4 regions of the Paenibacillus sp. IHB B 3415 genome follow, and region 1 is predicted to be linked to each of the others. Evidence: riboswitches for the same ligand, from Rfam matches in the RefSeq annotation. Region 1 holds a riboswitch; each other region holds the start of a gene.

What was found. Region 1 has a riboswitch for thiamine pyrophosphate ahead of QW71_RS14930 (ABC transporter substrate-binding protein). Riboswitches for the same ligand answer to the same signal wherever they lie in the genome.
Region 2: another riboswitch for thiamine pyrophosphate. It lies ahead of QW71_RS21800 (ABC transporter ATP-binding protein); the one in region 1 lies ahead of QW71_RS14930 (ABC transporter substrate-binding protein).
Region 3: another riboswitch for thiamine pyrophosphate. It lies ahead of thiC (phosphomethylpyrimidine synthase ThiC); the one in region 1 lies ahead of QW71_RS14930 (ABC transporter substrate-binding protein).
Region 4: another riboswitch for thiamine pyrophosphate. It lies ahead of QW71_RS37420 (thiamine phosphate synthase); the one in region 1 lies ahead of QW71_RS14930 (ABC transporter substrate-binding protein).

The regions. Positions count from the first base shown of each region.
Region 1 covers NZ_JUEI01000027.1:94,227-100,183, forward strand. The annotation lists partial or broken gene QW71_RS37115 (ABC transporter ATP-binding protein) at 1-407, opposite strand, end outside; gene QW71_RS14920 (ABC transporter permease) at 499-1,260, opposite strand; gene QW71_RS14925 (MTH1187 family thiamine-binding protein) at 1,257-1,550, opposite strand; gene QW71_RS14930 (ABC transporter substrate-binding protein) at 1,604-2,689, opposite strand; TPP riboswitch at 2,820-2,930, opposite strand; gene QW71_RS14935 (hypothetical protein) at 3,003-4,403, opposite strand; gene QW71_RS14940 (sigma-70 family RNA polymerase sigma factor) at 4,397-4,990, opposite strand; gene QW71_RS14945 (hypothetical protein) at 5,126-5,957, opposite strand, start outside.
Region 2 covers NZ_JUEI01000051.1:72,810-78,766, forward strand. The annotation lists gene QW71_RS21785 (amino acid ABC transporter substrate-binding protein) at 1-163, opposite strand, end outside; gene QW71_RS21790 (DHA2 family efflux MFS transporter permease subunit) at 426-1,946, opposite strand; gene QW71_RS21795 (TetR/AcrR family transcriptional regulator) at 2,284-2,976, shown strand; TPP riboswitch at 3,045-3,147, shown strand; gene QW71_RS21800 (ABC transporter ATP-binding protein) at 3,260-4,042, shown strand; gene QW71_RS21805 (ABC transporter permease) at 4,023-4,799, shown strand; gene QW71_RS21810 (ABC transporter substrate-binding protein) at 4,796-5,875, shown strand; gene thiM (hydroxyethylthiazole kinase) at 5,952-5,957, shown strand, end outside.
Region 3 covers NZ_JUEI01000044.1:21,014-26,970, reverse strand. The annotation lists gene QW71_RS19685 (DUF1858 domain-containing protein) at 1-196, opposite strand, end outside; gene QW71_RS38110 (class I SAM-dependent methyltransferase) at 336-1,133, opposite strand; gene thiC (phosphomethylpyrimidine synthase ThiC) at 1,300-2,994, opposite strand; TPP riboswitch at 3,164-3,270, opposite strand; gene trxB (thioredoxin-disulfide reductase) at 3,343-4,296, opposite strand; gene QW71_RS19665 (lipopolysaccharide assembly protein LapB) at 4,441-5,957, opposite strand, start outside.
Region 4 covers NZ_JUEI01000081.1:15,334-21,290, forward strand. The annotation lists gene QW71_RS29200 (amidohydrolase family protein) at 336-863, opposite strand; gene QW71_RS29205 (amidohydrolase family protein) at 848-1,489, opposite strand; gene QW71_RS29210 (NUDIX domain-containing protein) at 1,595-2,023, opposite strand; gene QW71_RS29215 (SDR family oxidoreductase) at 2,232-3,104, shown strand; TPP riboswitch at 3,299-3,401, shown strand; gene QW71_RS37420 (thiamine phosphate synthase) at 3,514-4,176, shown strand; gene thiS (sulfur carrier protein ThiS) at 4,173-4,376, shown strand; gene QW71_RS29230 (thiazole synthase) at 4,459-5,223, shown strand; gene thiH (2-iminoacetate synthase ThiH) at 5,255-5,957, shown strand, end outside.

The DNA.
Region 1 (5,957 bases):
GCCTCCGCTTGCGGCGCGCCCTGCAGCTCGGCGCCGAGCAGGACGTTGTCCAGCGTGCTCCGCCACGGGAACAGCGCGGGCTGCTGCGGCATATAGCTGATCTTGCCGCGCTGCCCGGTAACCGGGATGCCGTCCATGCTGACGGTTCCGGCATCCGGCAGCGTCAGGCCGCCGATAATGTGGAACAGGGTGCTTTTGCCGCAGCCGGAAGGGCCGACAATGGAGACGAATTCCTGCGGCTCTACCGTCAGCGACACCTGATCCAGCACATGCGTCCCCCGGCGGCGGTGCGTGAACGACTTGGAGACGCTGCTGACTTCAAGTGCAGGCGGTGCACTTCTGGCCTCATCAAGGCTGCTGCCGGGGCCGTCCTTCTTGAGCTGTACGCTATTCGTGAGTGGAGACACTTCGGTCAGCTCCTTCTATATAGAAATCTTTGTACTTAAGGCTTTATCTCAAACGTGCTCAGTATAGCGGTGTATTGTTACCCTATGCGTGTTAAGCTTCCTTGCGCGGTTTCCAGCGCACGAGCCATTTCTCCAGCAGGGCAATCAGTGCGAACAGCACCAGACTCAGCAGCACAATAATGACAATGGCCACGAACATCCGGTCCGTGCGGTAAGAGGCCTTTTGCAGCAGCATATAATAGCCGATACCTTTGTCCGCGCCAATCCACTCGGCAACCACTGCGCCCATGACGGCATAGGTTGCGGAGATTTTGAGCCCTGAGAACAGGGAGGGCAGGGAGCCGGGAAGCTCCAGCTTGGTGAAGATCTGCCAGTTGCTTGCGCCGGCCATTTTCATATAGTTCAACATTACCCGGTCGCTTTGCGCCAGCCCGCCCATGGCCGCTACGGCTACCGGGAAGAAGCAGACGAGGGTGATCAGGACGATTTTGGGCAGCAGGCCGAAGCCGAACCAGATAATGAGCAGCGGTCCAAGGGCAATGGAGGGCACATTCTGGCTGAGGATCAGCAGCGGATAGAGCGCTCTTTTGAGCCAGGGCAGCAGATGCAGCAGCAGAGCCACAATGAGGCCGATGCCGGTGCCGACCGGGAAGCCGATCAGGGTCAGCCGCAGCGTTGCGGCCGTATGCGCCCAGATCCCGGAGGCGTTGCCGCGTGATTCACGCGCGATATCGGACGGGCTCGGCAGCTGCCAGGCCGGGATATGGAACACCGATACCGCAATTTGCCATGCGCCCAGAAAAAAGATGACCGCCACAAGGGGCGGCCAGATTTGTCTCCAGGTGCTTCTCACGGCCGGTATTTCTCCGTCAGCTTGTCCATGCTAATGCCGCTGGGATTATGGGCGATCTTGATCTGGGAGATCACGCTCGGGCTGCCGGAGGCAATCAGTGCCTCATGCATCTGGCGTACAACTTCCAGCAGCTCCGTGAGCTCGCCTTCCATGGTAGTATCAAGCGGATTCACCTGATGTTTAACCCCCGACTTCTGAATTACCTCAATCGCAGTGTCCACGTAAGGGATCGAATCCTCATTGTTTGGAGTCTTGGGAATTACCTGAATGCTAAGCAGTGTATTAGCCATTTATTATTCATTCCTCTCATGTGAGTTAGTGTCAGTATTATTCCACTCGGTGTTTACTGGCCTTCCGGCAAAAATTCATTCGTAAATGTACTTGCGGCATCCAGCGGTTTATCCAGCAGCTTCAGGCCGTACATCCACTCTGCGTAATTCTGCCAGATTTCAAGCTTCTGCTCACCCCAGCGGGCGGCATCGTCCTTGTATTTCGGGCTGAGCCATTTCTGGCTGGCCAGCACCAGCTCGGGATCAAGATCAGGCACTGCATCGGACAGGACCGTGGCCGCTTCTTCCGGATGGTCGATCGCGTATTGGTATCCTTTCGACGTAGCTTTGAGGAAAGCCTTCACCACTTCCGGATGCTCGGCGATTTCCTTCTCACTGGTGGTCAGCACCGGTGTGTAGTAATCCAGCTGCGGCGCATAATCCTTCAGGTACAGCATATCCAGCGGCTCGCCGCGCAGCTCGGCTTCGATCCCGGTCCAGGCGTAGAAGATCCAGGCAAAGTCGATATCGCGTTTCACCGCAGTGAAGAAGTCAGCTTCGCCGATATTCACCAATTTCACTTTGGAGACGTCTCCGCCATCGGGGTCCATGATGGCTTTCATAGCTGCTTCTTCCGCTGGAGAGCCCCAGCCTCCGTAGGTTTTGCCTTCGAAGTCTTTTGGCGTCTTAATGTTGCGGTCCTTCGGAGCGGCAAAGCCGGAGGTATTATGCTGAATGATTGCGGCGATGGATACGAGCGGCACATCCTGCAGGCGGGCCAGGGTGAGCGCCTCCTGTGCACTGATGCCAAACTGGGCTTCACCGGAAGTAACCATGGTGTCAGATCCGGCAGCACCCGGCTGCACGATCTCCACGTCAAGACCTTCCTCAGCGTAATATCCCAGCTCCTTGGCGGTATACAGGCCGGTGTGATTCGTGTTCGGCGTCCAGTCCAGCGCAATCTTAACCGGGGTCAGCTCTTTAGGCGCGTCGGTGGTACTGGCGGCTGCGGTTGCTTCAGGTGCAGCGGTGCTGTTCCCGGCGGCAGGTGTGCTGCCTCCGGCATTGCTGCCCGGGTTGACGTTCCCGTTGCCGCATCCGGCCATCACGAGCACAAGCATAGAGCTAAGCAGCAGCGGTAATACTTTTTTGACTCCCATTTCTCTTCTCTCTCCTTCCAGCAATCCCTAGTCTTCCAAAATTCAGAGTAACCCATACCAAAAAGCGCCCCGGAGACCGGGACGCCAGTTATTTGCGCAAGGTGAGTTCAACTTCAGGCCCATGAAGGGGTTCAAGTTAAATGAAGATTCCTACGCTGGCATTATCCAGATCAGGTATAAGGGTCAGTATCTTGTGGGATACAATCTCAGCCGGCCAATTCCAGCACCCCTGGTTCTATGAAGTTCACGGGTATTGCTATGTTCTTACGGTGTATTATAGACGCCGCTCTTGCGGTTGTCCAGTCTCCCCGTCCTAATCTTCGAGCTTTAGCGGCAGAATCCAGGGGCCTTTGAGCAGGAATAGAGGCTCCGACATTCTAAAACGCAGCGTATCCGCGCCGGGCTCTGCATCCAGAAGAAGAGTCTTCAAGATTCTTGGGAATGTCTCGGTATCCTGCCAGCCGTATGAATATTTGTCCCCAGAACCCGGATAGCGGATGAAGAAATGCGTCAGTGACTTTGCCGCTTCGGGATCAAAATTCATATCCACATCAACACTGACAGCCGTCCCGCTGCTGCGCTCAATGCGGGTGAATTCTACCGGGTAACCGGCGATCTCAGCGGTAATGTGGAGAGGCGCACTCTCCCCGCTGGCGGGCAGCGGCAGAACGACCTCCCGGGAGAGTGCCTTCCGTTCCGCTATTTCGATGTAAGGGATGACGACCCTGTAAGACTGTTCTTCAGCTGATGCCAATTCCCGGAACGAGAACTCCGACGGGTAGACCATAGTTGAAGGAGGTTCAACCTTCGCTTTGACACCCTCTTCATTCTCGACATACAGGTCATTCCAGGATACCAGCGGCTCCAGTGAATAAGAATGGACGGCGGAGAACGAATCTGGAAGGGCCGGAACTAATTCGACGCGGACAAGCCCGTCATCCAGACGTACCGGAAAAGCCGTAATCCGCACATCCTGGTGCACATCACTTGCGCCTAAATGCTGCAGATCATCGGCGGTCACCGGTGCTTGAAGCACCAGTGGCCCGACTGCTGCTCCATTGATATACAGAGTAACCGGTTCAGCGGTTTCAAGCTCCAAATTTCCGGGAAGTGCAGCGCTGTAGCTTGCATACCAGTCTCCGGATGCAGAAGACCGCATATTGGAAGTAAAGGTATAACGGTCCCCTCCGATGTCTGCCTGAAATTCAGTAATGACGGGAGTCAGTTGTCCCCGCAGCGTAATGGTCCCGCTGTTCTCCTGCAAAAGTATGGCATGAACTATCAGCTTTCCCTTGCCTATGGCAGCAGTGTAAGGCTTCTCCAGAACATAAAGCTGACTGTCCGGGCTGCTTTCCAGAACAGTGCCGAAGCCGGGCAGGAAGCTAAGGGCTTGCTTTAGACCTGCCTGGACGTCAGGGGAGAACGACAGCAGGCCTGCGGCCATAAGGATCGCGGCCGCCGCCGCTCCAATAGCCGTACGCCGCCGCGGCTTGCGGACAGCAGCAGGCAGTTCAGGCGCCGGTTCAGTCTGAATAAGGGCGAGGGTACGGCTCTTGATCCGCTCAAGTGAGGCAATCTCTTCTTTAGACCCGGGTACCGGGCTGGACTCAGGCTCCCCCAGCAATCCGTTCAGTGCAAGTTCAGCCTCGCTGAATTCCAGATGATCGAGCTGATCAAATATGCTTTTCTCACCGCTGTTCCTATCCTTTACCATGATCCGAGTTCCCCCTTTCCATCTTCGCCAGTCTGATGTATAGCCTGCTTCAGCATTGTCCGGCAGCGGTACAGACGGCTCTCGACAGCTTTTTTACTGAACCCAAAGGCCGCAGCCAGTTCATCCAGACTCTCGTATAGGTAATACCTGCGCAGAAACAGGCTGCGGTCCGGTTCACGGAGCTGCCCGATATAGCGGAGCATTTCCCCCGCTGCCTCACGTTGTAGAAATTCCTGTTCGGTGTTGCTCCCGCTCTGCATGTTAAGCGCTGCTTCGTTCAGCGTCCTGCCAAGGTCCGGCTGCAATTTACGCCTCAGATCCAGTGCCTTGTATTTCGCGAGCAGGAATATCCAGGTGCGGAAAGAAGCGCGTGACGGGTCGTAACGTCCGATATTGTTCCAGGCTGCCAGAAACACATCGCTGACACATTCCTCGGCATCCTCTGCACTCCCGCAGCCGGCCAGAATGCGCTGGACCAGTCTGTGCACATCGGGTCCGTAGAAGTCGATGGCATCCGCGAGAGCTTGCTTATCTTTTGTTCTGAACCGGCCGGGCCAGGCCAGGCTGTCATGATCATTACGCGTCATTGGAACCTCCGGCATTTCTTTTCATGAGTTACCTACTAATAAGTCATATATGTATTACTACGCATGCCTGCGGGAAGATCACTCAGAAGATTTGTGAAGTGAATAATAAAAAAAGCCGCCGTCACCGGCAGCCCCTCAATCCTTATCATAGAACCGCTTCTTACGGCTGCTGCGTATTCCGTTCCACGCCTCCCTCAGTGTCAGGCCCAGACTGACTGCGATCCCGGAGAAGGTGAGGAACAGCGCCAGGTACTCAAACGCAGAGTACTCCAGCATTTTGCTCCAATCGATGGGTGCCTTCAAGTCCTCAATGACCTGATTCATCCCGTAAATCCCGCTTATTACCGTAAATACAGTCAGGACCATCAGCAGCGTATCCCGGCGTTTGGCCTGGAATTTATCCTGATACTGGAACAGGTCATTCAAGGTCATCTTCACTTCATCGAACAGGGCGTCATTGCCGTAAACCTTGCGCAGCTGGAAGAAGATCTCCCGTCCCTGCGACTGCGAAATCAGCTCCAGAAAGTAGAATTTGGCCGAGAACTTATTAATCAGGAAGATCAGATTCTCGATCTCGTCATAATCGTGGTTGATGCGCAGCCGGGAATGCAGATTGGCCAGCTTCAGCAGCACGATTTTATGAAAAATACTCAGCAGCAGCCCGTAATAATACTCCCCGTACATCTGGTTAATCAACTGGGTGGCGATGTCGGATTCGGCCCGGCTCAGGCAGCAGAAGGTCTGCTCATTAGTCATATAATAGGTGTCCGGCCCCCAGCGGCTGTAGCAATGTTCAGAGGTATACTGTTCGATATATTCGGGATCGCTGGCACTGGTATAGGGTTTACCCTCCATATTCAGCCCATCCAGCTGGGCGGCACGGTAGCGCAGCTCGATACTGATCTCATCCGATTCTTCCCCGCGGTTGAAGCCATAGAAAGCCTGCACCAGCATCCGTTCATCCACG
Region 2 (5,957 bases), on a different contig from region 1:
CCAGACTATTCTGCTCAGCAGGTGCTGCACTATCAGTAGCCGCCGCAGTGGGTTCAGCCGCCGCATTGCCGCCTGTTGCTGAATTATTGTTATTGTTGTTGCCGCATGCCGCAACCACGGCCATGGTCAGGAGCAGCATAATTGTCAGACTAAGTTTTTTCATAAGATTAATCCCCTCTCATCTCTCTTTATGTTCCGGACTTGCCGGCAAAATGAATCGTAACACTGAGCTGTTACATCCGTCAATAACTTTTTCCGATAATAAACATCGGATTTATGTTATATCGGTTTTTGATAGTTTAGCTTGCCCCGAAATTGCATTTCTCCATCAGTGGAAGGCAAACTAAATCATCAAAAACGCAAAGCAGCGATCCTCCAGTAACGGAGAATCGCCGCCTTACTTCTTATGAATGTTAATGCACCCATTAACCGTGCATGATTTCAGGCACCGCTTTCTCCTTGGAGCCTCCGCTTTCTGATTTGCGGCCCCGGCGCAGCAGCAGCCCAAGGACGGCGCCGCCTAAAGCTACAAAAATCATAATGTGGAAGGTGTCCGCAAAGCCCTGGGCCAATACAGTCTGCTTGGCCAGCTGCAGGGCCTCCTTCGAGGCTCCGTCCACTGTCTGCCCGGCAGCGGCTGCCGCTTCCTGCATTTCAAGACCACGCGCAGAAGTTCTGGCCGTCAGAATCGTAACCAGTGTCGACACTGCAAGCGAGTTAATGACCTGCTGCATGGAGTTGGTGAGGGAGGTTACCCGGTTGACCAGATTGCCTGGCGCCTTGTTCAGCAGATGCGTATTCATCGGCATCATCATCATCCCCATCCCTGCACCGCACATGATTAGCGGAAGAATGAGATCACGGCTCTGGGTGGTCAGATCGACATGGGAATACTGGAATAACGCTCCAGAGACCAGACTGAGTCCGCAGACCACCAGCCAGCGCACCCCGATCCGGTCGAACAGAATGCCGGCAATTGGCATCATCAGCCCGGAAGCAATGGCCTGCGGCAGCAGGGTCAGTCCGGTATCAAATGCGCCGAAGCCTCGGGCCTGCTGCAGAAACTGCGGCAGCAGAAATAAAGCACCATATAAGCCGAACTGGGCGATCCACTGCACGATAATTCCGGTGGTGAAATCCACAGATTTCAGAATCCGCAGCTCCAGTAAAGGGGTCTTCGAACGCAGCTCGGCAATGACAAAGGCAATCAGTGCAACAGCTCCCAGAGATAACCCGATTAGCGTTTTGTCCGAGGTCCAGCTCTGCGCCCCCTGACTTACACCGTAAGTGAGTGAAGCAAACGCCAGCGGTCCGAGCACCATTCCGAATTTATCCATGCCGGGAACGGTGTTCTTCGCCGCATTCGGCAGCTTTCGCAGCCCGATCAGCACACAGATAATACCGATGGGGATATTAATCAGGAAGATCCAGCGCCAGGAGTGGTATTCCACCAGCCAGCCGGACAATACAGGACCAATCGCCGGTGCGAACAGCACGGGAATCCCCATAATCCCCATAACAACGCCAACTTTACTCTTCGGAGCCAGTCTATATACATACGCCATCCCGACCGGGAGCACACAGCCCCCTCCAAGACCCTGCAATACCCGGAAAACGACCAGCCATTCTGCACTGCTTGGCGTTGCACACAGAATGGAGCCGATCGTAAACACAATAACAGCTGTCAAAAAGACGTTCTTAGCCCCGAACCGGTCAGACAGCCAGCCTGACAGCGGAATGACCGAAGCCTGCGCCAGCATATACCCGGTTACGACCCACTGCAGCGTATGCAGATCTGTATTGAAATCCACTACCAGTCTGGACAATGCCACATTCATTGCCGTACTGTCCAGCACGACCATAAATACGCCGGCAATAATGGCCAGCAGCGGAACTAGAATGCCGGATAACCGGAAATCGGCATCCTGCTTCAAGGTCTGATCCATACTCCTTCTCCTCCTGAACTGTCCGCTGTCATCTACGTTGACCTGCGGGCAGGTTTGTCTATATAATTAGTGAACGGACAATTGTCCGTTATCGCATTTCATAGTCTACGGACAATTGTCCGATGTGTCAAATGTTTTATATGATTTTCTGCAAACAACACACAAGTTACCAGTGAATCACTGCGAGGCTAGAAGATACGTCAATTCGTCACAATTGATTCGTTTGCTTGAACAAGCTGAAATAATGCATTTTATACAACAATTTGGGATTTAGGCCGATCGAATGAGGGAATTGTTGTATTATGGGCAGGATTCACTTTATATGAAAGGGGACATCATGAAAAAAACAGAAACAGAAGTTGAACCTGTAACATCAGCAGTTCCCGAGAACACAGACAACACAGACAACACAGATAACACAGTGAACGCAGACAACGCTGCAAAAGAACCCGCCGATCCTTATATGCAGCGGATTCTCGAAGCCGCCCGCCAGTTGTTCACCGAGAGCGGACTCGAAGCTGTGAGTATGTACGGCATCGCCAAACGGGCCGGCATAGGACAGGGATCGCTCTACCGCCGCTTCACCGATAAGGGCGAAATCTGTTCGGCTCTGCTGCTGGACAGCACCGAGCAGTTTCTGTCGGGGATGGAACAGCAGCTTGCTGCCAGCGCCGGTGAAACGGCTGCCCTCGCGCATCTGCAGAGCAGCATTGAGCAGGTCGTTGGTTTCATTGAGCAATATGCGGAGCTCTTGAATATGATCAAATCCGAATTCACCGGCAAGAAGCAGCTTACCCAGTTCGAACATCCTTTTTTCCTGCGGCTCGGGAGGATTATGAGTGAACTTCTGCACCGCGCATCCGCGAATGGAGAGATTATCGGGATCGATCCCCGCTTCGCTGCCACAGCGCTGATCTCTGTACTTAGTCCTGATCTTTACCTGTATGAACAGAAACGGAACGGCTCCTCCAAAGAGGAAATCTCGCGGGGAATTGTTGCATTGTTCATAACCGGCCTCTCCAAGCGCTGAACACAGGCTCTTTACAAGCGGGGGAATTATGGTATATTAAGTACCAATTACGAATTCAATAGCACCTGTTATTTCACTAGGGGAGTCGGCCGACTGAGACGGAGCTTAAGCTCCGGACCCTTGGAACCTGATCTGGATCATACCAGCGGAGGGAAGTGGAGCAGAATGTATCAGCGGTTCCGCGTCTTTGCAAACTGACTGTACCTTCAGGCCCATTCATTTCCTCCGGAAATGGATGGGTCTTTCTTGTTTTCGTAGCGTAATCACTTTTCCCTAAGGAGGCTTGCTTCCCCATCCTATGATCAACATCGCTAACCTGTCCTATTCTTTCGGCGCAGCTTCAAGGGCTCCGGTCTTCTCCGGAATCTCCATGAAGGTCCGCCGCGGGGAGTTCATCTCCGTCGTGGGTGCCAGCGGCTGCGGCAAAAGCACGCTGTTCAAAATTATCGCCGGCCTGCTGGAACCCGGCAGCGGCGAGGTTGCCCTGCACGGGCAACCGCCTAATAACGCCTCGGAGCGGCTCGGCCAGGTCGGCTATATGCCGCAGCGGGATCTCCTGCTGCCCTGGAGAACCGTACTGGACAATTGCCTGTTGCCCTGGGAACTGAAGCGGAGCGGCTCCAAAGAGGAAGCCGTTATTCAGATCCGCAGCATGCTGCAGCAGTTCGGCCTTGGTGAGACCGGGGCTGCATATCCGCATGAGCTGTCGGGCGGCATGCGCCAGCGGGTTGCGGTACTCCGCACCATTGCCGCCGGGAATGAGCTGCTCCTGCTGGACGAGCCGTTCGGGGCACTGGACGCCATAACCAAACGGGAGCTTCACCGCTGGCTGCTGGAATTATGGTCGGGACTGGACAAGACTGTGCTGTTCATTACCCATGACCTTGAAGAAGCGCTTCTGCTTAGTGACCGTATCTATCTGATGACCGGCGGTGCCGGGGGCGGTATGCAGGAGTTCATCACCGGTCTGCCCCGCCCCAGACATCATAGTCTGAATTACGAACCGCAGTTTGTTGCCCTGCGGCAGGATTTGGAGCTGAAGCTGTATGACAACCGTCTTCTATAGAAGATTGTTGCGGGAGTACAGCCCGGCTATTCTGCTTGTGCTGCTGATTCTTGCGGTCTGGGAAACGGTGTCCCGGCTGGGGTTGATTCCTCCGTTCATCCTGCCGGCTCCCACGGCCATCTGGAACGCTCTGATGGAGGAGCGGCATTTGCTCTTCGGTGTGCACCTGCCCGCAACGCTGCTTGAGGTACTAACAGGCTTCGCTCTGTCCGTCTTCTGCGGCAGTCTGCTGGGAACGGGCATGCATCTGTTCAGGCCACTGGCCAAAGCGCTGTATCCGCTGCTGATTATCAGCCAGACGATTCCGCTGGTTGCCCTCTCTCCCCTGTTTATCATGTGGTTCGGCTACACCTTGTGGAGTAAGGTTGCCGTAGTGTTCCTGACCGCCTTCTTCCCGGTGGTTGTCGGCACCTACGACGGGCTGGGCAAGAATACGGAGCAGTACCGTGAGCTATTGTTGACGCTTGGCGCGAACCGCTGGCAGATTCTCCGCAAGGCTGCTGTTCCGCTGGCCCTGCCGTCCTTTTTCTCCGGACTGAAGCTGTCGGTGGTGTACTGCGTCATTGGCGCTACCATCGGCGAATGGCTTGGAGGCAGCCGGGGGCTCGGTTATTTCAGCCGGAGAATGGCCGGCAATCTGCAGAGTGCCGAGATGTTTGCCGCTGTTGTGCTGCTGTCCGCCCTTGGGATCACTTTGTTTCTGTGTATTGCTACGCTCGAGAAGTTATTTCTGAAGAAAAGAGGACGTTATTCATGACTCCAATCCGCTATAACCGTTATCACTACACCCGTAGTACTCAACCTTATAAGTTGCTGCCTTATGTATTGCTCCTGTCTGTTCTTTTGGTGCTGCCGGGCTGCGCCGGCAATAACGGACCGGCTGGCTCCGGCTCATCATCGGCATCATCCGCTCCGACGGCAACCGCAGACGGTACAGCCCATAAGCTGACGATCATGCTCGACTGGTATCCGAACGCCGTTCATTCCTTTTTGTACGCGGCACAGAGTGAGGGGTATTTTGCCGAAGAGGGGCTTGATGTTGAGATACAGATGCCTGCCGACAGCAACGACGCGCTGAAGCTGGTAGCTGCCGGACAAGTCGATCTGGCACTCAGCTACCAGCCGCAGGTGCTGATGGCCCGGGGAGAGCAGATTCCGGTCAAATCCGTCGCCGCTCTGGTACGGCATCCCCTGAACCATCTCATGGTTTCCGCAGACAGCGGAATAACCCGCCCCGGGGAGCTCTCAGGCAAGCAAGCCGGTTACTCCTCCATTCCGCTGTATGAAGCCATGCTGCACACTATGATCCAAACCGATGGCGGTGATCCCGCCTCCCTGAAGCTGATTGACGTTGGCTTTGAGCTTATCCCTGCCCTCTCCACCGGGCGTGTGGATGGAATTATGGGCGGCTTCATCAACCATGAGCAGCTGATATTAGAACAGGAAGGCCATCCAGTGCGTTCGTTCAATCCGGTAGACTACGGGGTTCCTGATTATTATGAGCTGGTGCTGGTCGCAAGTGACCAGGGTCTGCAGGATTCCTCGGAATATTTCCAGAAGTTCATGAATGCTGCGCGCAAGGGTCAGCAATTCGTCACTAAGCAGCCGGAGCAGGCGCTGAAGCTTCTGCTGGAGCATCAGGATGCCACCGCACCGCTTAATGAAGCCATCGAGAAGCGCAGCCTGGAGATTCTGCTGCCGCTGATGGATGCCGGCGCACAGCCCTTCGGTTACCAGGATACCGCTTCCTGGGAGAATGTCCGTAAATGGCTGAGCGAGGGCGGTCTGCTGGCAGAGGAAGTTGACAGTGCGGATGCTTTTATTAATTTATAGAACATGCTTACGAAGTTAGTTTTGCGAAATGATCTCAAGGATGCGTATGCTATCAAAACTTTCAGGAGGAATAATCATGTCT
Region 3 (5,957 bases), on a different contig from region 1:
AGGCCAGCCGAACGGTTTCCAGCTCTATTCTCTTTAATTTCATGCCCTTGGATAATGTCATGAACCTGCCTGCCGTCTGCAGCATGCCAGGCTTCGTTATATCATGGAAACCCAGACCGGCCATAATATCTACAGCTTCCGGGTGCCTGGTTACCAGCTCCAATATAGATTCATTCAGCTTCAACACTTTGCCCATGATTTTGCACACCTCACAATTGAGAATTCTTCTCAGCAACAGCTTAGCATAGGGCAAGGGGGTAAATTGTGATTGCAGTCACTAAGTATAAGAAAAAGCTGCCCATACGCCTTTTACAGCATAGGGACAGCTATGTATGTTAAGAATTCACAGAATTCAAGGCTTCGGCTATGAAAAGCGTACATATATAATGCCTTTGCAGGGTGCCGCCATTCCGGCCGATCAGCTTATGTAACCTGGCGCTTAATTCAATCTGCTCCGCTTCCTTCAGCCCGATGAACCCGTTGCAGGTCCGCAGGAAATTAATGAAGCTATCCGCGTCATCCCTGCTGTCCCAAGGATACCGGTAGACATCCGGTGCCCTGAAATCTCCGCTGCCGGTTAGCTCGGCTACTGTCCGCTCCACTCTCTGTTCAATTACATCCCGCTTATTAAACCAGAATACCTCATACTCCGCACAGACCTTGGCAATCTCTTGCTCCATCTCACTGTCTCCCTGCAGATAAAAATTCCAAAAGAGCGCAAGCCGCCCTCCCGGCTTCAACAGCCGCCCGCATTTCTTATAACCTTCCGGCTGCGGCACCCAATGAAAGGCTTGAGCGGAGAAGATCAGGTCGAAATCCTTCTCCGGCCCAGACCAGTGCTCGAATCTGGAGGTTACAAATCGCACGTTTTTATCCCTATGCTTCTGTCTTCCCAATTCCGCCAATTGCGGGCCCGGTTCAATACATAGCAGCTCATACCCGCGGTCCAGGAATAATTCGGAGGCTTTACCGCTCCCGGCACCGATCTCAAGAATTCTGGACTCCGTAGTCAGAGAGGCTTCTTGTACAATCTGCTCAATCAGGGCGAATGGATAACTGGGTCTATACCTATCATAGTATTCAGCCGCTTCATTGAAACGTTCGCTTTCCTTGAGCCAGTCTTTGTTCCTCATTCGATTCACTCCCTATACTTGGATACTGCTATCTACGCCAACGCTTGTGCTTGGTTTCACATAATAGGGAGAATGAATCTTGTGCTATTCGCGCATAAGAAAAGCTGCCCTCACGCCTTTTACAGCATGGGACAGCAGGGAAATAGCTATAGGAGACTTGCCTTTTTTACAGCGACCTGCTCAATCTGTAGGAATTACGGATATCATGCGAAATCCGCATGCTGCAGAATTTAGGACCGCACATAGAGCAGAAATGAGCTTGCTTCGCCCCCTCCGCAGGAAGCGTCTCATCATGATACTCCAGCGCCCTTTCCGGGTCCAGAGAGAGATGGAACTGGTCTCGCCAGCGAAACTCGAACCGCGCCTTGGACAGCGCATTATCCCTGTCCTGTGCACCCGGATGCCCCTTGGCGAGGTCTGCGGCATGTGCAGCGATCTTGTAGGTAATGACTCCCTCGCGCACGTCATTCTTGTTAGGCAGACCTAAATGCTCCTTGGGTGTAACGTAACACAGCATAGCCGTCCCGATCCAGCCGATCATCGCCGCCCCGATGGCTGAAGTGATATGATCATAACCGGGTGCAATATCGGTAGTGAGCGGACCCAGGGTGTAAAAAGGGGCTTCCCGGCAAATCTCGAGCTGCTTGTCCATATTCTCCTTAATCTTGTGCATCGGCACATGCCCCGGACCCTCAACCATTACCTGAACATCGTGCTTCCAGGCCAGCGCTGTCAGCTCTCCCAGCGTCTCCAGCTCAGCGAATTGAGCTTCGTCATTGGCATCTGCAATAGAACCCGGACGAAGTCCGTCCCCCAGAGAGAAGGCCACATCATACGTCTTCATAATCTCACATATAGCTTCGAAGTGTGTGTACAGAAAGTTCTCCTGCTGATGGGCAAGGCACCAAGCGGCCATAATCGAGCCGCCCCGTGATACGATTCCCGTCATTCTTCCGGCAGTCAGCGGAATATAGCGCTGTAGCACCCCGGCATGAATGGTGAAGTAATCGACCCCCTGCTCCGCCTGCTCAATCAGCGTGTCGCGATAGAGCTCCCAGGTTAAATCCTCGGCTATGCCGTTCACCTTTTCGAGCGCCTGGTATAAGGGCACCGTGCCGACAGGCACAGGAGAATTGCGTGTAATCCATTCACGGGTGGTATGAATCTTGGAGCCGGTGGAGAGGTCCATGATGGTGTCGGCCCCCCAGCGGGTCGCCCACCGCATCTTCTCCACTTCCTCTTCAATAGAAGAAGACACCGCAGAATTTCCGATGTTCGCATTGATCTTAACCAGGAAGTTACGGCCAATAATCATCGGCTCGCTCTCGGGATGATTGATGTTGGCCGGAATAATGGCCCGTCCGGCGGCTACCTCATCCCTTACGAATTCCGGCCGGGTATTCTCGCGGATCGCGATATACTCCATTTCCGATGTAATGATCCCTTGCCGCGCATAATGCAGCTGGGTAACATTGCGGCCCGCATGTGCCCGCAGGGGACTCCGCTGCAGCCCTGGATAAGCCTCTGCGGGCGGCCCGCCCCTGCGGATTCCATTATCCTCCGGCTGCACAGCTCTTCCGGTGTATTCCTCCGAATCGCCACGCTCCGCAATCCAGCATAAACGGTGCGGCGGCAGCCCCCTCCGAATGTCAGCCTCTTGCGCAGCATCGGTGTAAATTCCGCTGGTGTCATAGACACGCAGCGGTTCGTTCTCCTCTTCCCCGGCAACGCCCTCAGTTCTGCTGAGGCTGATCTCCCGCATCGGAACCTGAATATCCGGGCGCGAGCCCTCTACATACACTTTGCGGCTTGCAGGAAATCGGGAAAGGTCCACCTCTTCGTTCTTCATCATTTCTGGCATTCTAATCTCCTCCTCTTCGCTCTATGAGCCAATCAGATAAGATTTCACGCAGCAGACTAAGCCGAAGAATCATGTATAGCACAAGGCATATGAATTCTTGCAAGTCAAAAAGCCGCTCCACCTGGAGCGGCTTTATCAAAGGAACAGCCCAATAAGACTGTATTCAAAAAAAGGTCCGACTCCACTTTCCTACGCTGGTATGATCCAGATCAGGTTCAAGGGTCCGGAAATTCACTTTTCCCGTCTCAGCCTATTCAGGCTCCCCTAGTGGGTATCTTATCTAATTAAATACATTCTACTGGTATAGGTTTTTTTTGTAAACCCGTAAATAACAAGAACCTTCTCCGGTTATTTATCGAGCGATTCGCTCCAGTCATGCACCATCGTGCCTTCCAGGAACTTCTCGGCATCCATGGCGGCCATACAGCCGGTTCCGGCTGCCGATATAGCTTGGCGGTAACGCGTATCCTGCACGTCGCCGCAAGCGAATACGCCGGGAATATTCGTCTCTGTGGTGCCCGGGTTAACCACTATATAGCCATTCGCATCGGTGTTAATCTGCCCGCCTAAGAAAGCGGTATTCGGTGTATGTCCGATAGCGACAAATACACCATCCGCTTCCACCAGCTCGGTAAGTCCCGTCTCATTGTTAAGGACGGTGATGCCCTTAACTCCGGTATCGCCGACGGTTACCTCAAGCGGCGTGCGGTTCAGTGCCCATGACACCTTGCTGTTGTCGCGTGCGCGGTCCTGCATGATCTTCGAAGCACGCAGCTCCGGACGGCGGTGAACCAGCGTTACGCTGGAAGCAAAGCGGGTCAGGAAGCTGGCTTCCTCCATCGCGGAATCGCCGCCGCCGACCACGACAATCTTTTTGTTACGGAAAAAGAATCCGTCACAGGTCGCACAGGTGCTGACCCCGCGTCCTACATTCTCCTGCTCACCCGGGATACCCAGGTATCTGGCGGAGGCGCCGGTCGAAATAATGACCGACTCCGCTTCCAGTACACCCATTCCGTCTACAGTCACCTTGAACGGACGCTGTGAGAAGTCAACCGACTCCACCCAGCCATTCTTGAATTCAGCGCCGAAGCGTTCGGCCTGCTTACGCATGTTGTCCATCAGATCAGGACCCAGAATCCCTTCAGGGAAGCCTGGAAAGTTCTCCACTTCTGTCGTCGTTGTCAGCTGTCCTCCCGGCTGCAAGCCTTCAATTACGAGCGGGCTCAGGTTCGCACGCGCCAGATAAATCGCGGCAGTCAGCCCGGCCGGGCCTGTTCCGATTACAATCGTTTTGTACATTACATTGCCTCCTTACAAGTAGGTTTGTATTTACAAGTGGAAACGGCTTTATCGTCCTTTTATTAGGACGGTACCGTTTCAGCGAGAAATATAAGGATAAGTTATCGTGAGAAACATATAGATCCTTATATTTGAAAAAAGGGTTCAAATATTGTTGGTGGACGGCGACAAGCCGTCCGTTCCCGGCAGCATGCCCTGGGTATCGCATTCACTGTCGATCCGCCGTGCATAACGGCTTACCATGGAGACCGAGACGCCGTAACGCTGTGCCGCCTCGCGGAAAGTGACCGGACTACCGTGCAGCCTGGCAGTCAGATACTCCAGTGCCGCACACCAGCCGCCGTCATTGCGGAATAACGGTACATCCGGATACAGGCTGCCGATGAACTGCTTCCAGATAAACTCTGCATCCTTCTTCTGCGCAGCATCATATCTCCGGTCCATCATGGCCACCGTATGATCGATAATCCGCTGCCAGTCTTCCTTCCATTCAGCCGGGCCCTTGGGGCTGGAAGCCGCTTGCACCGGCTCTTCCTCAGGAACTGCAGCTTCTTCCATATTCTCTCCAATCAGCCGCTGCAGGCTGAACAGCGCCGCCTCCTGCAGCCGGTCCTCCTGGAGCGGCTGATGCTCCAGAACTCCGCGCAGTACCTCGGACATCTCCTCATCCTCAATCCAGCGCAGGGCTTCGGTCACCTGCAGCTTCGTGGAGGAATCGCCGTAGCGCAGCGCCCAGAAGAACGAGGCGCGCAGCAGCGGATTGTTCCGCACTTCTTCGGTGAACTTGCCTGTATTCCCCTTCCACTGCTTAAGCTGCTCCTGGAAAGGCAATTGGTAGTTATAGCTGACAGCAGGCATGGATTTGTCTTCTCCCCGGGCTTGCTGGAGCTGAGACAGGAAGAATGCCGGCACGGCCGACTCAGGGTCCAGCTTCGCAGCCTGTCTCCAGCAGCGCAGCGCTTCAGTGTAGAGGCCGCTGTTGCTGGCCGCTGCTGCGCAGTAATGATACAGGCCGGCGTCTCCGGCGACCTCTTCATCCTTCAGCAGACGACGGAAATGGCTGTACGCTGCGGTATGTCTGCCCAGGATGCCCATCGTTGTGGCCATTTTGAATACATGCTCCTGATGAAAAGGCACAGTGGCTTCAAGCATGCCCAGCAGAGAATCCAGCTGCTCCTTGTCACCTGCATACTGCAGGAAGATCGCCATATTGCAGAGGGCATGAAGATTACCGGGGTCCTGCTTCAGCACCTCGTTCAGGCATTCCTTCGCTTTGGCAAACCGGCCCATATAGAAATAAGCAAGGGCCAGGTTATTGTGCGCAGCCAGAAAGTCCGGCGAGGTCGCAATGATCTCTTCCAGCAGCTCTACAGCCTGGGGAAACTTGCCCTCCTCCAGCAGACTGCGGGCCCGGTCATGCTCGACCACACCCTCACGGCTGCGGATCCGCACAAGCGGAGCAGGACGATTCAGCTCATATTGCAGCAGCTCCATCAGCTCTTCGGATTCGGCCATGAACTCGCCGCTGGCATCCTCCTCCAGATACGTGACCAGTGAACGCTCCGCCTCTTCAAAGCTTTCCATATTGGCGTAATTATTAGCCATATAGAAATGACATTCGGTCATTGCGGGATCAATCTTCTCCAGTACATGGGTCAGAA
Region 4 (5,957 bases), on a different contig from region 1:
TGTATGCGAAAAATCGAACACAATGTGCTTCCGTGGAGGTAACCGGGCCAAATGTATGCGAAAAACCGAATACAATGTGCTCTCGTGAAGGTAACCGGACCAAATGTATGCGAAAAATCGAACACAATGTGCTTTCATGGAGGTAACCGGGCCAAATGTAGTTGTCGGATGCGCAGAAGGCGCTGCTGGAGGTAACAGCGGTGAACAAGATGATTACATTGAAGGCAGCGGCGGATCAGCTGTAGACAGGACTGCCGGGAACCATACTGGGCACTATAAATTAAAAAAGGCCGTTTCCCTAGTGGAGAGCGGTCTTTAATCATACTATATAACCATTATTTCGTTACGATCCTGCCGTCCTTCATCACAAATTTAACTTTCCGGAGATTGTCGATATCGGCAAGCGGGTTACCCTCTATGACAAATAGATCTGCCCTCTTGCCCGGTTCAATCGATCCAATCTCATGAGCCAGATTGCATATCTTCGCACCGGTTGAAGTGGCGGCTGTGATAATCTGCATCGGGGTGAGACCCGCCTCGTCCAATAAACGGATTTCTTCCCACGGCATTCCCAGCCTGTACCACGGGCTTTCTTCTCCGATGAAATCATCTCCGAGGCCAATCTCTCCGCCTGCCTGAATGAATCTCCGGACATTATCCAGTCCTTGTTCTAACAGCGGAGCGCCGAATTTGTCCTGAAACATCTTTAGTACAGTGAGTGTGGGGACGATCCGGATATTGGAGGCTACCATTTGCCGGATCAGGTCATCGTCCAGCCGGTCGTAAATCACATGCGCAGCATCGTTAATCCCCGCATTCACAAGAATCTGAAGGTTGCGCGCGCTGGTTACATGAGCAGACACATATGCACCATGCTCCGGGCTTCCCGGCAGATACTCTCCAGAAGCTCCTGATTCAGCTGCGGCAGTCCGTTTGTCCCGGGATCATAGCCGTCTTCCAGCGCTGTTTTGATACAATGAATCCCTTGTTCTAATACCCCGCGGACCTTCAATCTGGCTTCATCCGCAGATCCAACTCCGATAGGGGCCTGCCCGCCATACCCGCGGGGAGCCGTGAAGACTTTGCCGGTTGTGATTATTCGGGGAAAAGATCCGCGGTCCAGCGCTTTTGTATGTGCCATCACATCGTCAAGCGTTGCTGCTGTTGTCATCCCCTCGTCACGGATCGTGGTTATTCCTTCTGAGAGGCAGGCAGCTAAATATTCCTTATGGTACCCGTGAAGCGGCTCGTTCTTAATGAATTTGAAGCTGGTGTGTGCATGGGTATGAATAAATCCCGGCAGGACCACAAGCCCCTCAAGATCTATCTCCGTTACTGAGTTATGTTCCAGCCTGCTGCTCCCTTGCCCGCCAACCATGCCGAACCGGCCATTAACAATTTCAATGCTTGCATTGTACAGCGGCTGGCGCCCCGTTCCGTCGATTAACGTCGCGTTGGTCAATCGTATAATCTCATTTTCATTTCCCATGACAGATAGTGGACCCTCCAGTGAAGATAGTTGTCTTCCAAGAGAAAGTATAGGATATAAAAATGTCCGGATATATATAATATTCTCATAGAAACCGTTCATTACTTACCGTAACAATCCTTCCAGCTCAAAAATGCCGTGTTCCTGAAAGTCAGTGATAATCTGCGGCGGCAGCAGGGTGAGTAATTCACTTAAAGTGCACCAGCGGTAATCGGTATGCTCTTCCGAGAGCTGGATTTCGCCACGGGCTGCGCGGCATAAATAGGTGATAATCACTACCTGTCTCGCAGGGTCCGTGAGCAGGGTTACCGCGTAAAGGATACGTTCTGTCGTAACCGCAAGTCCGGTTTCCTCAAGAATTTCTCTTTCCAGTGCAGCCTCCAGGCTTTCACCAAATTCGATTTTGCCTCCGGCACATTCCCAGCTTCCGGCACCTGCAGAATCGGCGGCAGCCCGCTTGACGAGGAGGATTCTGCCCTGATACAGGATGACACCTTTGACGGCAACGATGATGGTTTTTGATTTTTTGGACATGAGGATAACTCTCCTTCTGCAGGCTCTATAATGGACCGGGGAACGCGTTGGACTGAAGATTTTCTGTTTGGCCAGCTTCCCTATGTGGTAAGTAAAATAACGTAAAGCGATTTTTGCTAGGTAAGTATGATGCATAAACACCAGACTTTTAGCCATCCTAACATGATTAGTAAAACAGTATAATGGTACAGCGAAAGGAGAATGGATTATGCCAGACACCAGCAAACAACCCGTCAAAACCCTGCCTCCGCAGGTACAGGACCAGCAGCCCGGAATTGAAAGCGAGATGAACCCGCTTCCGGAGTTTGAAACCTCGGCTTACAAGGCAGCAGGCAAGCTGCTGGGCAAGGCCGCGCTCATTACCGGAGGGGACAGCGGAATCGGTCGTGCGGTTGCCGTTCATTTTGCCAAAGAAGGCGCAGATGTAGTGATATCCTATCTGAATGAGCATGAAGATGCGGAAGAAACCAAACGTCAGGTGGAACAGGAGGGGCGGAAGTGTATTCTGATCTCCGGTGATATCGGGGTTGAGGCCTTCTGTCAGGATCTGATTAATAAAACCATTGAGGGACTCGGCAAGCTGGACATCCTGATTAACAATGCGGCAGAGCAGCATCCGCAGGAGACTATTGAGGACATTACCGCCGAGCAGCTGGAGCGGACGTTCCGGACGAATATATTCTCCATGTTCTATCTGACCAAGGCAGCGATGCCCCATCTCAAAAAAGGCTCCACGATCATCAACACTACGTCTATCACGGCGTACCGCGGCAGCCCGCAGCTGCTGGACTATTCGTCCACCAAAGGAGCAATTCTCAGCTTCACCCGCTCCCTGTCGATGAATCTCGCAGACAAAGGCATCCGCGTGAACGCGGTAGCACCGGGACCGATCTGGACGCCGCTGATTCCGTCTACGTTTGACGCGAAGAAGGTCAGTGAATTCGGCGGCACCCAGCCGATGAAGCGTCCGGGACAGCCCGAAGAGCTGGCACCGGCTTATGTGTATCTGGCTTCTGACGACTCCTCCTATGTGAGCGGTCAGGTCATGCATGTGAACGGCGGCGAGATCGTTAACGGCTGACCATTGGCACTGCTTTGTAAGCCGGATAAGTTTATACAGGTTTAAGGCATCCAAGGTTCAACAGGTGAAAAGTCAGCCGGAAGGCTGGCTTTTTTGCCGTTTAAACCCGCTGGATTTAATAACTGAATCTATTAAAGAATAGCTCTTACAGGAATAATATGCTAATATACAAACTGCAAGAACAATAGAATATGAACGATCACTAGGGGTGCCGCAAGGCTGAGACGAACATATCTGTTCGGACCCTTTGAACCTGATCTGGTTTATACCAGCGTAGGGAAGTGGAGAATGAATAATGCAGCGGGGGTAACGGCTTACCCGGTATTCCTGCTTATATTCCGGACTGCTTCCTGATACAGGGGGCGGTCTTTTTGTATTTTCCGGAATGCCGTATAGAGGGAAGGTGAAGGTGCTGAAAGAAATCCATTTGATCTCGGATGGGAGGCTGAATCCGGAGCAGTTTGCCGGTTTGGCTGCTGCTGTACATAACATGGTGGATTATATCCATCTCCGGGAAAAAGCCCTGACCGCACGGGAGCTTCTGGCTGCCGCAGAGCGGTTGCTGCAAGCGGGGGTTCCTCCCTCTAAGCTGGTCATTAATGACCGGATAGATGTGGCTCTGGCAGCAGGGGCAGCCGGTGTCCAATTGGCCTGGCACAGTCTGCCGCCTGCCGGGGCGCGCGGCATTGCCCCGGGCCTGCGGCTGGGCAGGTCAGTGCACTCCTCGGAGGAAGCGGCACGCGCCGGACGGCAGGGAGCGGACTTCTGTCTGTATGGACATGTATTCCCCACGGCCTGCAAGCCCGGACAGCGGGAACGGGGCCTGGAGCAGCTGGAAGTGGCCGTCCGCTGCAGCAGTATACCGCTGATTGCTATCGGAGGCATCACACCGGGTAATACCGGACCAGTTCTATTGAAAGGTGCTGCCGGAATAGCCGTAATGTCCGGGATATGCGGAGCGACGGACCCTGCTGGCGCCGCTGAGGCCTACAGATCATCCGTTCAGGCCGCAGCGTATGCTGAAGTCCTGAATGAAGCCCCCTTACCGGGCAAAGGAGGTGAACTGGAATGAATTTGACCGTTAACGGCCACAGAGGAAGGTATGATGAGAGCTGCCGGACGCTGGCTGATCTTCTGGCCCGGCCTGAGTGGGCCGGGAAGCTGGTTATTGTGGAGCTGAATGGCGAGCTTGCCGGCAGAGAGGTTTATGAAGATACATTGCTGAATGAAGGTGACCGAGTTGAGCTGGTTCATTTTGTCGGCGGAGGCTAGGGGGCCTTGCACGCGCAGCAGACGGAACAATGCAGATACGTAATTTAGCTTAAGGCAGTGACTTATCACAGGAGGCGATATGATGCAAGATCCTTTGGTTATCGGAGGAGTTACTTTAACGAGCAGACTGTTCATCGGGACCGGAAAATACAGCCGCAACACCCTTATTCCTGAAGTGATTGCCCGTTCGGGTTCACAAGTCATTACGGTTGCCCTGCGCCGGGTAGATCCGGAGAGCAAGGACAATATTATCAGCCATATTCCTTCCCACATGACGCTGCTGCCCAATACCTCCGGTGCACGCACCGCAGAGGAAGCCGTACGCATTGCCAGGCTGGCGAAGTCGGCGGGACTGGGTAATTGGGTGAAGATCGAGGTTATCAATGATCAGAAATATCTGCTGCCTGATAATACCGAGACGATCAGAGCGACAGAAATTCTAGCTGCGGAGGGTTTCGTTGTTCTGCCTTACATGAGCCCTGATCTGTCAGCCGCACTCCGGCTGAAGGAGGCGGGAGCTGCAGCCGTCATGCCGCTGGGAGCGCCAATCGGCTCTAACCGCGGGCTGCAGACCAAGGAGCTGATCCGGATTCTGATATCAGAAACGGGTCTGCCCATCATCGTGGATGCCGGTATTGGCAGACCCTCCGAGGCTGCTGAGGCGATGGAAATGGGCGCAGCCGCTGTGCTGCTGAATACGGCAATTGCCACCGCCCGGGACCCGCAGCTGATGGCGGAGGCATTCCGCGAAGCGGTGTCGGCGGGGCGGAAGGCCTATCTGGCCGGGCTGGGGCCGGTGGAAGAGACAGCCGCAGCTTCTTCGCCGCTGACCGGATTTCTGGCCTGACTGATGCTGTTTAAGAAGAGGGAGGAAGGACATGAGCTTTTATGATAGGCTGACCCGGCTGGACAAGCTTCCCTACGAGGGGGGATGGAAGCAGTACACTGCGCTCGATGTGAAGCGGGCGCTTCGTCTGGAGCAGCTGGACGAGGACGGGCTGATGGCTTTGCTGTCACCGGCTGCGGAGCCTTACCTCGAAGAGATGGCGCAGAAGGCCCATAGATTGACACGTGCTCAATTCGGTCATGTGATGCAGCTGTTTACACCGATGTATCTGGCTGATTTCTGCGTCAACCATTGTACCTACTGCAGCTTTAGCTCTATCTATGATTTTCCGCGCAAAAAACTGACACTGGAGGAAGTCCGGCGGGAAGCGGAAGCAATCGCAGCCACAGGGCTGCGCCACATTCTGATTCTGACCGGAGAATCCCGGAATGAAAGTCCGGCCAGTTATGTGAAAGACTGCGTGGAGGTGCTCCGCGGCTATTTCTCTTCAGTCAGCATTGAAGTGAATCCGCTCACTACCGAAGAATACGCTGACCTCATACAGGCAGGAGTAGACGGTCTGACGCTGTATCAGGAGGTCTATCATCAGGAGACCTACCGCAAGCTGCATGTGAAGGGCCCCAAGCGGGTGTACCGCAACCGCCTGGATGCGCCCGAGCGCGGCTGCCTGGCCGGATTCCGCTCGGTAAATATCGGAGCCCTGCTGGGAATGTACGAATGGCGTCAGGAGGCTC